DNA from 4 places in the Romboutsia sp. genome. Region 1 is predicted to be linked to each of the others. Evidence: riboswitches for the same ligand, from Rfam matches in the RefSeq annotation. Region 1 holds a riboswitch; each other region holds the start of a gene.
What was found. A riboswitch is a leader RNA that binds a small molecule or an ion and turns the genes downstream of it on or off. The one in region 1 is predicted to bind thiamine pyrophosphate.
Positions count from the first base shown of each region.

Region 2: another riboswitch for thiamine pyrophosphate. It lies ahead of thiD (bifunctional hydroxymethylpyrimidine kinase/phosphomethylpyrimidine kinase); the one in region 1 lies ahead of thiM (hydroxyethylthiazole kinase).
Region 3: another riboswitch for thiamine pyrophosphate. It lies ahead of AC11VW_RS04225 (MTH1187 family thiamine-binding protein); the one in region 1 lies ahead of thiM (hydroxyethylthiazole kinase).
Region 4: another riboswitch for thiamine pyrophosphate. It lies ahead of thiS (sulfur carrier protein ThiS); the one in region 1 lies ahead of thiM (hydroxyethylthiazole kinase).

Region 1 covers NZ_JBXKIW010000091.1:19,512-22,729, forward strand. The annotation lists gene AC11VW_RS14590 ((Fe-S)-binding protein) at 1-420, shown strand, start outside; gene AC11VW_RS14595 (hypothetical protein) at 660-956, shown strand; TPP riboswitch at 1,446-1,539, shown strand; gene thiM (hydroxyethylthiazole kinase) at 1,645-2,430, shown strand; gene thiT (energy-coupled thiamine transporter ThiT) at 2,548-3,141, shown strand; gene AC11VW_RS14610 (aminotransferase class V-fold PLP-dependent enzyme) at 3,189-3,218, opposite strand, start outside.
Region 2 covers NZ_JBXKIW010000047.1:24,864-28,081, forward strand. The annotation lists gene AC11VW_RS06400 (collagen-like domain-containing protein) at 1-214, shown strand, start outside; gene thiE (thiamine phosphate synthase) at 289-918, opposite strand; gene thiD (bifunctional hydroxymethylpyrimidine kinase/phosphomethylpyrimidine kinase) at 935-1,732, opposite strand; TPP riboswitch at 1,833-1,927, opposite strand; gene epsC (serine O-acetyltransferase EpsC) at 1,988-2,524, opposite strand; gene cysK (cysteine synthase A) at 2,565-3,218, opposite strand, start outside.
Region 3 covers NZ_JBXKIW010000038.1:19,333-22,550, reverse strand. The annotation lists gene AC11VW_RS04235 (sensor domain-containing diguanylate cyclase/phosphohydrolase) at 1-871, shown strand, start outside; gene AC11VW_RS04230 (NUDIX hydrolase) at 1,004-1,615, opposite strand; TPP riboswitch at 1,731-1,830, shown strand; gene AC11VW_RS04225 (MTH1187 family thiamine-binding protein) at 2,018-2,308, shown strand; gene AC11VW_RS04220 (ABC transporter permease) at 2,283-3,047, shown strand; gene AC11VW_RS04215 (ABC transporter substrate-binding protein) at 3,058-3,218, shown strand, end outside.
Region 4 covers NZ_JBXKIW010000044.1:53,273-56,490, reverse strand. The annotation lists gene AC11VW_RS05765 (MATE family efflux transporter) at 1-1,124, opposite strand, end outside; TPP riboswitch at 1,459-1,569, shown strand; gene thiS (sulfur carrier protein ThiS) at 1,673-1,867, shown strand; gene thiF (thiamine biosynthesis protein ThiF) at 1,869-2,663, shown strand; gene AC11VW_RS05750 (HisA/HisF-related TIM barrel protein) at 2,691-3,218, shown strand, end outside.

The sequences.
Region 1 (3,218 bases):
AATTCATATTTAAAAACAGCAATATACAATCAAAGAGCAAATACTTTTGTGTTTAACAAGGAACATAAAATTATAACTATTTTTGAAGAGAATATTAACGTTGCAAAATTACTTAATGAAACAGAAGCATTTGAAGTATTAGATTATTTAAAAGATATTATAAATGAAGTAGATGAAAAAAGAAGTGAAATACAACCATCATATGAACTTATAAAATTACCAAGCCCAATAGAGGCATACACTTATTTACCTAAGCTAAACTGTAAAAAGTGTGGACAACAAACTTGTTTAGCATTTGCGACAAAGTTAATAAAAGGAGAAACTAAGGTAAAAAAATGTTTGCATTTATATGAAAAAGGAAATGAAAATAATATAGATAAACTTGAAAGTATGATCTTATTATTAGGGCACGAAATTTAATAAATATTAAAAAATACTTATAATAACAAACTTCAATCAAATTATTCAATAGCAATGTGCGTATTGATTTTACTGATAAACATTAGAATATAAACTATAAAACGAGAAAGATTGCTACTATAAGTATTTAAGGCATGGGAACATACTTTACAGTAGTATTATTATGTGTTATATTTGGAACAATTGGGTATTATACCTATAAAAGTATAAAAGAAAATTCAAATTATAGGAGAAAAACAATGGATATACTTATAACACAAAGCGCAAAGATAGAACTTGATAAATTAATGCAAAATAGCGAGCATAAAAATATAAGAATACGCACAAGATGTATAACTATGCATGATGATGCAAAGCTTGACTTTGAATTAGATGAAATAAAAGAAAATGACGAAGTATATGAAGTTGATGGGTATACTGTAATAATAAATAGAAACCTAGTAGACCAATTATATAGCCTAACAATATCATATGGTGGTTTATTAAGTAGAGATAAATTTTCAGTAGAAGGTGAATTTGGATTCTACCAATATTAAAATAAGCGAATTTTAAGCTTCAGTGAGAGATGTATAAGAAAATTAAAATTTTTATAAAAATATGAATTTTAAACTTTAAAATGGTTAATATATAAGTACAGAGTTAATGAAAATTAATTTTGTATCTAAACTCACTAGATAAAAGCTAGGACTATAACCTAACCTTTTACTAGTAACTATTGGGTGTTTAGATGATGAGATATCTGTTGATATCATATTAAATAACTTATCAGAATTAAAAAAACCTCATTTTAATTTATAGCTATTAGCTAATGAAGTCAATAGCCAATAATTGATTGTATGCTAAATAGTAAATATTATTTAATAAAAATCAAAAAAGAGGGAAAAGCTCACTAAAAGGTGATAGCTTTGGTAAAAGGCATTAGATTTGATGACTATAATTATTAAATCTAGTGTCTTTTGTTATTTCATGGAATATTTTAGTTGACAATGAAAAGTAAAAGACTATAATTAAATTGTAAAACAAAACAAAATAGCTAGGGGAGCCAAGTGGCTGAGAGGATTACCGACCCTTATACCTGATCTGGATAATACCAGCGTAGGAAAGCTTTTACATAAATATAATAATATTTATAATTGTACTATGTAACTATAAAGCTATGCCTATTAGGTATAGCTTTTTTTAATTGTTAAATTATAAAGCAAAAATGTTAGGGGGAATAAGTATATGTTTAATTTAATTCAAAAGGTTAAAGAAACAAATCCATTAGTACTTCATTATACTAATAACGTAACAATAAACGATTGTGCAAATATAACTTTAGCAATAGGGGCGAGTCCTTTAATGAGTTTTTCATATGAGGAAGTAGATGATATTGTAAGTGTTGCAAGTTCAGTTGTAATAAATATAGGAACTATGAACTCAGAATTACTAGACTTATATCTACTAGCAGGAAAAACTGCAAACAAGTACAATAAGCCTATAATATTAGATCCAGTAGGAGTATTTGCAACTAAGGCAAGAGCAGAGCTTATAAATAAATTATTAAATGAAGTTAAATTTGATGTAGTAAAAGGAAATATAGCTGAAATGAAGTTCATTGGTGGGTTTGAGGTAAAAGGAAAAGGTGTAGATTCTTTTGACGAGGATGAAGATTCAGCTGAAATGATAAAGAAGGTTGCTAAAAAATTAGAATGTGTAGTAGTAGCAACTGGGAAAATAGATATAGTAACTGACGGAGATACAGTTTATAAAATAAATAATGGAACCTCGAAACTAAAAAGTATAACAGGAACAGGATGTATGAGTGCTAGTTTAATAGCAAGTTGTATAGCATGTAGTGAAAAGACTATAGAAGGAGCTACAATGGGGGTACTTACAATGTCTTTAAGCGGAGAATTAGCAGACATTAATAATCCTAAAATTGGAACTTTCAAAGTTAATTTAATGGATGAAGTGTATAGCCTAGATTCTGAAAAATTAAATAAATATGCAAAGATAGAGAAGATATAAGATTTAGTACTTAGTAGAAAATTGCTAGTTTAAATAACTCAGCTTTATATATTTGATTTTATATGATTTAAAATATATTTTAGAAATTTAAAAAATAACAAGGGGGAGAAATAGAATATGTTTAATACAATTTTACTTTTAATATTTATAATACCGTTAGTTTTATATATTATGAAAATGAAGGATTATAAGTTTAAAACAAAAGAAATGGTAGCAATAGCAATGTTTAGTTCTATGAGCTATATACTATCATTAATACCATTTATAAAATATCCTCAAGGTGGAGGAATAAACATGTTTGCAATGCTTCCTCTATTATTAGTATCAATATTTTACTCTAGACAAGCAGGGCTTACAGCAGGACTTATCACAGGCCTTATAAGTTTATTAATGGAAGGTTATATAGTTCATCCAGCACAAGTAATACTTGATTATGCACTTCCACACATGGCACTAGGGCTTAGTGATACGTTTGGAAAAGATAACAAAAAAAATATTATATTAGGAAGTTTAGTAGCAGTATTTTTAAATACAACACTACACTTTATATCAGGAGTAGTATTTTTTGGACAATTTGCACCAGAAGGCATGAATCCTATAGTTTACTCATTTATATATAATTTTTCAGGAAATGGAGTAGAAGGATTACTTTGTGTTATTATACTTTCATTATTACCACTTACAAGCCTTAAAAAAATAGTAGCAGCATAAATAAAAAGTAGCAATCAAAATTTTATTGCTACTTTTAAAATTATATTTTATAGGCCTTTAGCAATATATTTTAAGGC
Region 2 (3,218 bases), on a different contig from region 1:
AGGCGATATGGGTCCTCAAGGTCTTCAAGGTCTTCAAGGTCTTCAAGGTCTTCAAGGTCCTAAGGGTGATAAAGGGGACATGGGTCCTGCTGGTCCTAAGGGTGATAAAGGCGATAAAGGCGACATGGGTCCTGCTGGTCCTCAAGGTCCTGAATCTAAGCCTACTATTAAAGAAAAATATATGCCACCAAAAAAAGTTCCTTATAAAGGTTAATTCTAATTTTTATATACAAAAAAGGAAGCCCCCTATGCTTCCTTTTTTGTATTTCAATTTTATATTTATTTAAATTAATCTATTTTTTCAATCCATTTTTTACTTTCTAAGCGTATATCTTCTTTTTTGAGAATTGCTGAAACTACTGCATATCCATCAGTTTCTAATTCTTTCAAATCCTCTAAATTATTTAAATCAATTCCGCCTATTAAAACTATTGGAATATCAACTTCTGACTTTATTTCCCTTACTGTATCAAATGATACTGATTTTGCATCTAATTTAGTAGAAGTATTATACATAGCACCTACACCTATGTAATCAACACCATCTTCTTTAGCCTTTTGAGCTTCTTTTAAATCTCTAGCAGAAACACCTAGTATCTTTCCTTTTCCTATTAACATTCTAACTGATTTTGCATCTATATCACTTTGTCCTACATGAACTCCATCAGCATCACAAAGCATTGCAATATCTACTCTATCATTTATTATAAAACTAACATTATATTTTTTAGTTAACTCTCTTAACTTCATAGCCTTTTCTAAAAATTCACTACCAGATGCATTTTTTTCTCTTAACTGCACCATAGTAACTCCGCCTTTTATAGCCTCTTCTATACATTTATAAAAGTCCCTGTTTTTTAATATTTCACTATCTGTTACTAAGTATAGCTTTAATTGTTCTTTTATATTATTTTTCATGAATTTCCCCTCTATTTTATTTATCAAATTTATAAAAATGATGAACTGGTCCTACCCCGTGACCTATATCAAAACTATTTTTTATAGCTTCTGTTATATAAATTTTACTAAGTGCAACTGCTCCTTTTATCTCATATCCTAATGCTAGATGAGAAGCTATTGCAGAAGATATAGTACATCCTGTTCCATGAGTATTTTTTCTGTCTAATCTTTTACTTTCATAAACTTCAAACACATCTTTTCCAATTAGTAAATCTATAGCATCTCCATCTAAATGCCCCCCCTTCATTAATACATATTTTGGTCCCATTTGTAGTATTTTTTCCCCTGCCATACGCATCTCTTCTAAAGTATCTATCTTCATACCTGTTATAGCTTCTGCCTCTGGCACATTTGGAGTTATTATGTATGCCATTGGTATTAAATGTTTTATCATATTTGCTTTAGCTTCTGGTCTAAGTAAGCTAAATCCACTCTTTGATATCATAACTGGATCTACTACTAAGTTTTCTGGTTTGTATTTTTTTAAAGTATTTGCTATTTCTAATATTATTTCTGGACTTGATACCATACCTATTTTTACAGCCTTTGGTCTTATATCATCAAATACTACTTCTATTTGTTTTTTTATTATACTTTGGCTTAACTCTTCTACTTCAAATACTCCTTGTGTATTTTGTGCTGTTATTGCTGTTATCACACTCATTCCATAAGTTCCTATGGCACTAAATGTTTTTAAATCAGCTTGTACACCAGCTCCTCCACTGCAATCTGACCCTGCTATTGTAAGTGTTGGTATTTTGTAATTTCTCATAGTTGCCCCCTTAATTGTATTATATAAAATTTGCGCTAATCAAAAAGCCATACCTGATTTAGGTATGGCTTGATTACACTTATAAATATATTATATATTCAAATTCATGTATAAGCTTTCCTACGCTGGCATTATCCAGATCCGGTATAAGGGTCAGTAAATCCTCTCAGCCTTTTGGCTCCCCTAGCTATTTTCATTTATAATTTTTTATTTACAAGTTAATTATAGTACTTTTTATTTTATTGTCAATCATTGTTACATTTTATTCCCTTTTAATCTAACTACATTTGCAGCTACTCCAACTACTGTAGCTCCATCTGGTACATCTTTTATAACTACTGCATTAGCTCCAACTTTTGAATTAGAACCTATGTTAATAGGGCCTAGTATCTTTGCCCCCGCCCCTATTATTACATCATTTCCAACAGTTGGATGTCTTTTTCCACTATCTTTACCAGTGCCTCCTAATGTGCTTCCATGGTAAATTGTTACTCTATCTCCAACTTCTGCAGTTTCTCCAATTACAACTCCCATTCCATGATCTATTAATATACTTTCTCCTAGCTTTGCTCCTGGATGTATTTCAATTCCTGTTAAAAACCTTGCTATTTGAGATATAAGCCTTGCAGTAAAAAAACGCTTATGATTATATAAAAAATGCGATACCATATGAATTAATCTAGCGTGAATAGATGGATATAGTAAAAATACCTCTATTTTACTTGTTGCTGCTGGATCATTTTCCATTATATATTCTATATCTTTATTTATTTTTCTAAACAATTTTATCATCCCCTTAATTTACCTTATGCCTTTTAATTAAATCAATTTATTATTTGAAAATATCCATAGATATATATTTTTCAATACCATCTGGTGCTATTGTAACGATCTTTTTATCAGGATACATTTTACCTAGTTTTAAAGCACCAAAAACATTAGCTCCTGAAGATATACCAACTAATATAGATTCTTTATCCGCCATTAATCTAACCCCTTGAAAAGCTTCTTCATCGTCTATTGTCATTACTTCATCTACTAAATTAGCATCATAGTTTTTAGGAATAAATCCTGCTCCTATACCCTGAATCTTATGAGGTCCACTTTGTCCATTAGATATAACTGGAGAATTTTTAGGCTCTAGGGCTACTATTTTTATATTAGGATTTTTCTCTTTTAAATATCTTGCCACCCCACTTAAAGTCCCCCCTGTACCTACACCACAAACAAATATATCTAAATCACTTACTGCGTTTAATATTTCAACCCCTGTAGTTTGATAATGACCCTTTGGATTATCTTCATTATCAAATTGCTTTAAACTTTTGTAATTATTATTTTCATTTAAAAGTTCTTCTGCTTTTTTTATAGAACCGCTCATTCCAAGCTTTCCATCAGTTAAAATAAGCTTTGCTCCATAGGCTTTCATAAGCTCTCTTCTTTCTATACTCATAGTCTCTGGCATTACTATTATTACTTCATATCC
Region 3 (3,218 bases), on a different contig from region 1:
TACACTAGGTCATTTAAAAGGAGATGAACTTTTAGTTCAAACAGCTAATGTACTAAAAAAAGTTTGCAAAAAAGAAAGCTTGATAGTGCGTTGGGGTGGAGATGAATTTGTTATATTACTCCCAAATACAGAACATGAAGAAGCAAATGAAATATGTAATAAAATTAAGAGCGCATGTAAAAAAGAATCATATACATCTATACCACTTAGGATATCTTTAGGATGTGCAACAAAAACTAACATTAACCAAAATATAAATGATATATTAAAAGAAGCGGAAGAAAAGTTATACAAAGAGAAACTTCCAAGTCATATTGGTTCTAAAAAAAGAATACTAAATGCATTAAATGAATCTCTCACAGAAAAAAGTCTAGAAACTAAGCAACACACAGATAGAGTCGTTAATTATGTAAAAAAATTAGGTGATAGTATGGAACTTAATTCTAGTCAAATGAAGGAACTTATATTATCAGCTAAATTACATGATATAGGTAAAATAGGAATACCAGATGAAATATTATCAAAACCGGAGAAACTTACGGATGGTGAGTTTGATATAATCAAAACTCATACAGAAAAAGGTTATAGAGTAGCTAAATCTAATTATGAAATAGCACATGTTGCAAACAATATATTATCACATCATGAACGATGGGATGGAAAAGGATATCCCTTAGGTTTGAAAGGTAAAAAAATACCATTTTTATCGCGAATAATTTGTATAGCAGACTCTTATGATGCAATGACTAGTGAAAGAGCCTATAAGTTGAAAATGAGTAACGAAGAAGCTATAAAAGAAATTAAAAAGTGCTCAGGAACGCAATTTGACCCAGAATTAGTAAAGATATTTATAGAAGAATTTAGTAGATAAAAAATTAACATAACAAGCTATAAAAATACTAAAAAATACCCTATACAATAGACAATTAAAAAAGTCTACTATATAAGGTATTTTTTAGTATAATTTAAATGTTTTTTGAACCTAAGTTTGGGCAATGTACTACTAATTCATTATTAGCATCAAGAAATTTTCAAGAATTTTAGCAGTAATTCCCCAAATGATATAGTTTTCATATTCATAAAAGAGTACAGGATAATTACCACTATCAAACTTATAGTTATGATTATTGGGAATAATATCATATGGAAAATTTTCATTCGGAATAATTTTGATTTCATTGTTATAATAACTAGGCTCATATTTTAGTAAGTATGAAATTGGAACTAAAAATATATGATCTACTTCATCTTTATTTATATTTAGATTACTTATATCCTTTATATATCCTACATAAGGATGTATTATTAAATTTGCAGGTGTAATAAGTAAATCAAGGTCAGATATAATATCAATATTGTTTTTATTAGTACCAAGTTCTTCACAGGTTTCTCTAATAGCTGCATCAAGTGGGGATTCATTAGGTTCTATTTTTCCACCAGGAAATGATATTTCATTAGGTTGAGTTTTTAAATTTTTAGAACGAACTTGAAACAATATATAGTAACTATTATCCTTTTTTACAATAGGAATTAGAACAGAAGCTTTTTTCATATTTTGATGTCCGTTTATATACGGTTTATAGTTTTTAAATTTATTTTTTAGGGTGTTAATCATAATGACCTCCTTAATAAGCAATATATACTTATTATAGTATATGAAATATTAATAAGTAAGTACAAATATAAAATAATTGTTAAAATTTGATAAGTATAGTATAATCAAGTTGAAAATACATATTTTGGGGAGCTAGTCAGCTGAGAGGAGATACAAATCTCGACCCTTTAACCTGTTTGGATAATGCCAGCGTAGGGAGATAAAATAGCTTATATAAAAAGAGCTTGTAAGGTCTTATCCTAGTTGGATAAGACCTTTTTGATTAAACTATAAGATTTAAATATATTACGAAATTTATAAAATAATTTTTAGTATATTTTTGGATATATAGGCTTAATTTATGACAAGAAACTGGAATTTATGTATATGAATAAAAATTAACTTTAAAGGATGGTGAACTATATGGTAATAGTAGATGTAGCAGTAATGCCCTTAAGACCTTATGCAGGAGAAGAAGAAATGTATAAAGTAGTAGATGCATGTATAGAAGAAATTCAAAAAAGTGGACTTAAACATGAAATAGGTGCGATGAGTACAACAATAGAAGGAGAATTTGAAGAAGTATTTGACCTTTTAAAGGTAATACATAGAATTCCTTTTAATCTTGGTTGCGAAAGAGTTATAACAACAGCTAGGATAGATGAAAAAGCTGGGGGAATAACTATAAATGAAAAACTTAAAAACCATAGATAAAGTAAAAAATAGCTTATATCCTATAGCTACATTTTTAGTTTTGTTAATTATATGGGAAGCAATAGTCAAAGTACAAAATGTACCTCAATATATATTACCAGCTCCAACAGATATACTGAAGGTATTTTATAAAGATTACTTAAACTTATACGTTAACACTATAACCACTTTAAATGAAGCTACAATAGGATTTATAATAGCTATAATACTATCTTTAACTATGGGAATACTTATGGATTTCATACCCATTTTCAAGAAATGTGTATATCCTATCATGGTTGTATCGCAAACGATACCAACTATTGCAATAGCACCACTTTTAATAATATGGTTTGGATTTGATATGTTGCCTAAAGTTATAATGGTAACTATGACTTGTTTTTTCCCAATACTTATAAGTTTTGTAGATGGTATGGAAAATATAGACAAGGATTATTTGAATTTATTTAAAACTATGAATAGTAGTAAATTATCTACATTTATACATCTTAAATTTCCAATGGCTATGGATAAATTTTTCTCAGGGCTTAAAATATCAGCAACTTATACCGTAGTTGCTGCAACTGTAGCAGAATGGTTAGGTGGAACAAAAGGGTTAGGTGTATATATGGTAAGATCAAAGAGTGCATATGCATTAGATAAAGTTTTTGCATCTACTATATTAGTAATAATATTTAGTTTGATATTTGTAGTAATAGTACAAGCTATTAAAAAAATAGCCTTAAGACATAATATATAGGGAGGATTTTATGAAATTAAAAAAATTAGTAAGTTTAGGACTTGTAAGTGTACTTACAATGAGTGTACTTAGTGGATGTTCAAATAAAAATGAAAATACAGATACGAACAAAGAAGAATCAAAAAATGAAAAGGTAACAATGGTACTAGATTGGACACCAAATACTAATCA
Region 4 (3,218 bases), on a different contig from region 1:
CTAACTACCATAACTAATGAATACATATATAAAATATATTGAGACGCTAATTTAACATCAGGTGAAACATTAAAGAATGATACTATAGATTTCGCACTTAAAGCCATGATTATTGCTAAAAGAGCTGATATTTTAAGTGCTAAACTAGAAATATTTTTAGATGCTTCTATTGCAGATTCTTTTTTATCAGCTCCTATTTCATTTCCAATTATAACAACAGATGCATTAGCAAGACTAAATGAAATTATCATAAATAAATTCATTACAGTTGAACAAATTTGTATAGAAGCAGCAGCTCCAGTGCCTATTCTTGCATAAATCGCTGCATAAGTTATATTACCGAATGCCCAACAAGCTTCATTTGCAAGTATTGGAATAGTAACAGATGTTAAAGCAGAAGACAGTGACTTAGGTAATTCAAAGATATATTTAAATCTTAGCTTTAAAATATCTACTTTAGTATAAACTGTTATAAGAACTATTAAACATTCAACTATTCTAGCTATAAGAGTAGCTATAGCAGCACCTTTTATACCAAGAACAGGCATTTTAAAGAGTCCAAATATTAATATTGAGTTTAATACACCATTAACTATAAGTGCGATTAAACTTGCCCACATAGGCAATTTAGTATTACCTATACTTCTAAGCCCACTGGCAAATGTGAATGTTATAGTAGTGAAAAAATAACTTATTATGGCTATTTGTAAGTATTCAACACCAATTTTTATAACAGTAGGATCATTATTAAAAACTGCTATTATTTTTTCTGGTATTAAAAGCCCTAAAGTCATAAATATAATAGTTAACGATATACTATAAAATAATGATCTAGATAAGACCCTTTTTATATTATTAGTATCTCCCTTTCCATATAATTGAGCAATAAGTACACCCGAACTTATTGCAATAGCATTTGCAAGTAGTGAAAATAAAAAATAATACTGATTAGCAATTCCAACAGAAGCTAATTGTATTTCACCAACCTTACCTATCATCATAGTATCTAACATATTAAGAGATGATGTTATCAGGTTTTGTAACACTATTGGCAATGTAATTAAAAATAAGTGCTTATAAAATTCTTTGTCTTTTTGATAGTTTGTTATTGTATTTTTTATCATTAAGTTCCTCCTTGGTAATAACTATTATAAAAATAATCTTAAATAAATTAAAAACCCCGCACTTGTAGGTTTTTTTCAAGTGGGGGGTTCAACACTTATATACTCAAATAAAAAATATGAGTATATTAAATATATGTAATTAAAATTCAAACTGGGTAGTTAAATTTTGCAGTAATTAGATACAAAATCCTTATAATTATATAATTTAAAAAATATAAAGTCAATCATAAAAAATGTAAATAAAATATTAAAAAAATATATGTAAAAAAATGTATTATAATATTGAAGTAATAAAATCACTATGCTATACTCAACTTGTAAAAATAAATAATAGAATTAGAGCTAGGGGAGCTAGAATTGGCTAGCTGAGAATAAAGCCTCAACTTAAAGACCCTAACCACCTGATCAAGGTAATGCTTGCGAAGGGAAGCTTTTTAATATAATTTTACTAATAAATAGAGATTATTTAGCGTACGTAAATTATGAAAGTGCTTTCCTTTTGATTAAGGATAAGCACTTTTTTTTATATTATAGATAGGGGTGAGAAGATGAAGGTAAATGGGAAAGAGATAAAATTTAAAGAAGATAAAAATATACTTAGTTTATTAAATGATTTTGATATAAGCAAAGATAGAGTAGTAGTAGAAGTAAACTTTGATATATTAGAAGAAGAAGATTTCGAAAAATATATATTAAAGGAAGAAGATGTTATAGAACTTATTAACTTTGTTGGGGGAGGCTAAAATGCAAATTTTTATAAATGAAAAGCTTCTAGAGGTAAAAGAAAATATAACTGCTTATCAAGTAAAAGATGAATATAAAAAAGATAGTGATGTAGTCATTTTAAATGGACATCCAATAGAAAAAGATGAAATGCTTAGAGAGAAAGATAAGATTACATTAATTAAAAAAGGGGAAAGTTTAAGTTTAGATGAGTTAGAAAACTTGTTAATAGCAAGGCATACTCCTAATGTACACAACAAACTTAAAAAAGGAAAAATAGCAATCTTAGGTCTTGGAGGATTAGGATCAAATATAGCTATATCTCTAGCAAGAATTGGAGTGGGACAATTAGTTCTTGTAGATTTTGATGTTGTAGAACCATCAAACCTCAATAGGCAACAATACTTTATAGATGATATAGGTAAATATAAAACACAAGCAATGTATGAGAATATATCTAAAATAAATCCGTTTATAAATATAAAAACTTACAATATGCTTGTAAGTAAAGAAAATATGAATGTATTTAATGACGTAGATATAATAATTGAAGCCTTTGACAATCCAAAGTATAAAGCTCAAATTAGCAATTATGTTTTAATAAATATGAAAGATAAATATTTGATTGCATCATCAGGAATGGCAGGATATTATGATTCAAATATAATAAAAACTAAAAAGATTAGAGAAAAGTTTTATATATGTGGAGATTTAGTAAATGAAGCCAAAATAGGAGAAGGGCTTATGGCGCCAAGAGTTGCTATTTGTGCTAATCATATGGCTAATTTAGCTATGCAGATTCTAATAAATAATTAAATTTAATTAAAAAATCAGGAGGGAAATATGGATAAATTAATTTTAGGTGGACACGAGTTTAATAGTAGACTTTTAATAGGAACTGGCAAATACGGTTCTAATGATATATTACCAAAGGTAATTAAAGAAAGTGACAGTCAAATAATCACTATGGCACTAAGAAGAGTTGATTTAGATAATAGGGAAGAAAATATATTAACACACATACCAAATCATATGACAATATTACCAAACACATCAGGAGCAACAAATCATCAAGAAGCAGTAAGAATAGCAAGAATAGCACGTAAAATGGGATGCGGGAATTTCATAAAAATAGAGGTTATTTCAGACAATAAATATTTATTACCAGATAATGAAGAAACAATAAAAGCTACAAAAATATTAGCACAAGAAGGATTTGTAGTACTTCCATATATGACACCAGACCTTTATGCAGGTAGAAGGCTTATAGAAGCTGGGGCAGCAGCAGTTATGCCACTGGGATCACCTATTGGCTCTAACAGAGGAATTAAAATGAAAGAAATGATAAAAATCATGATAGAAGAATTAGAT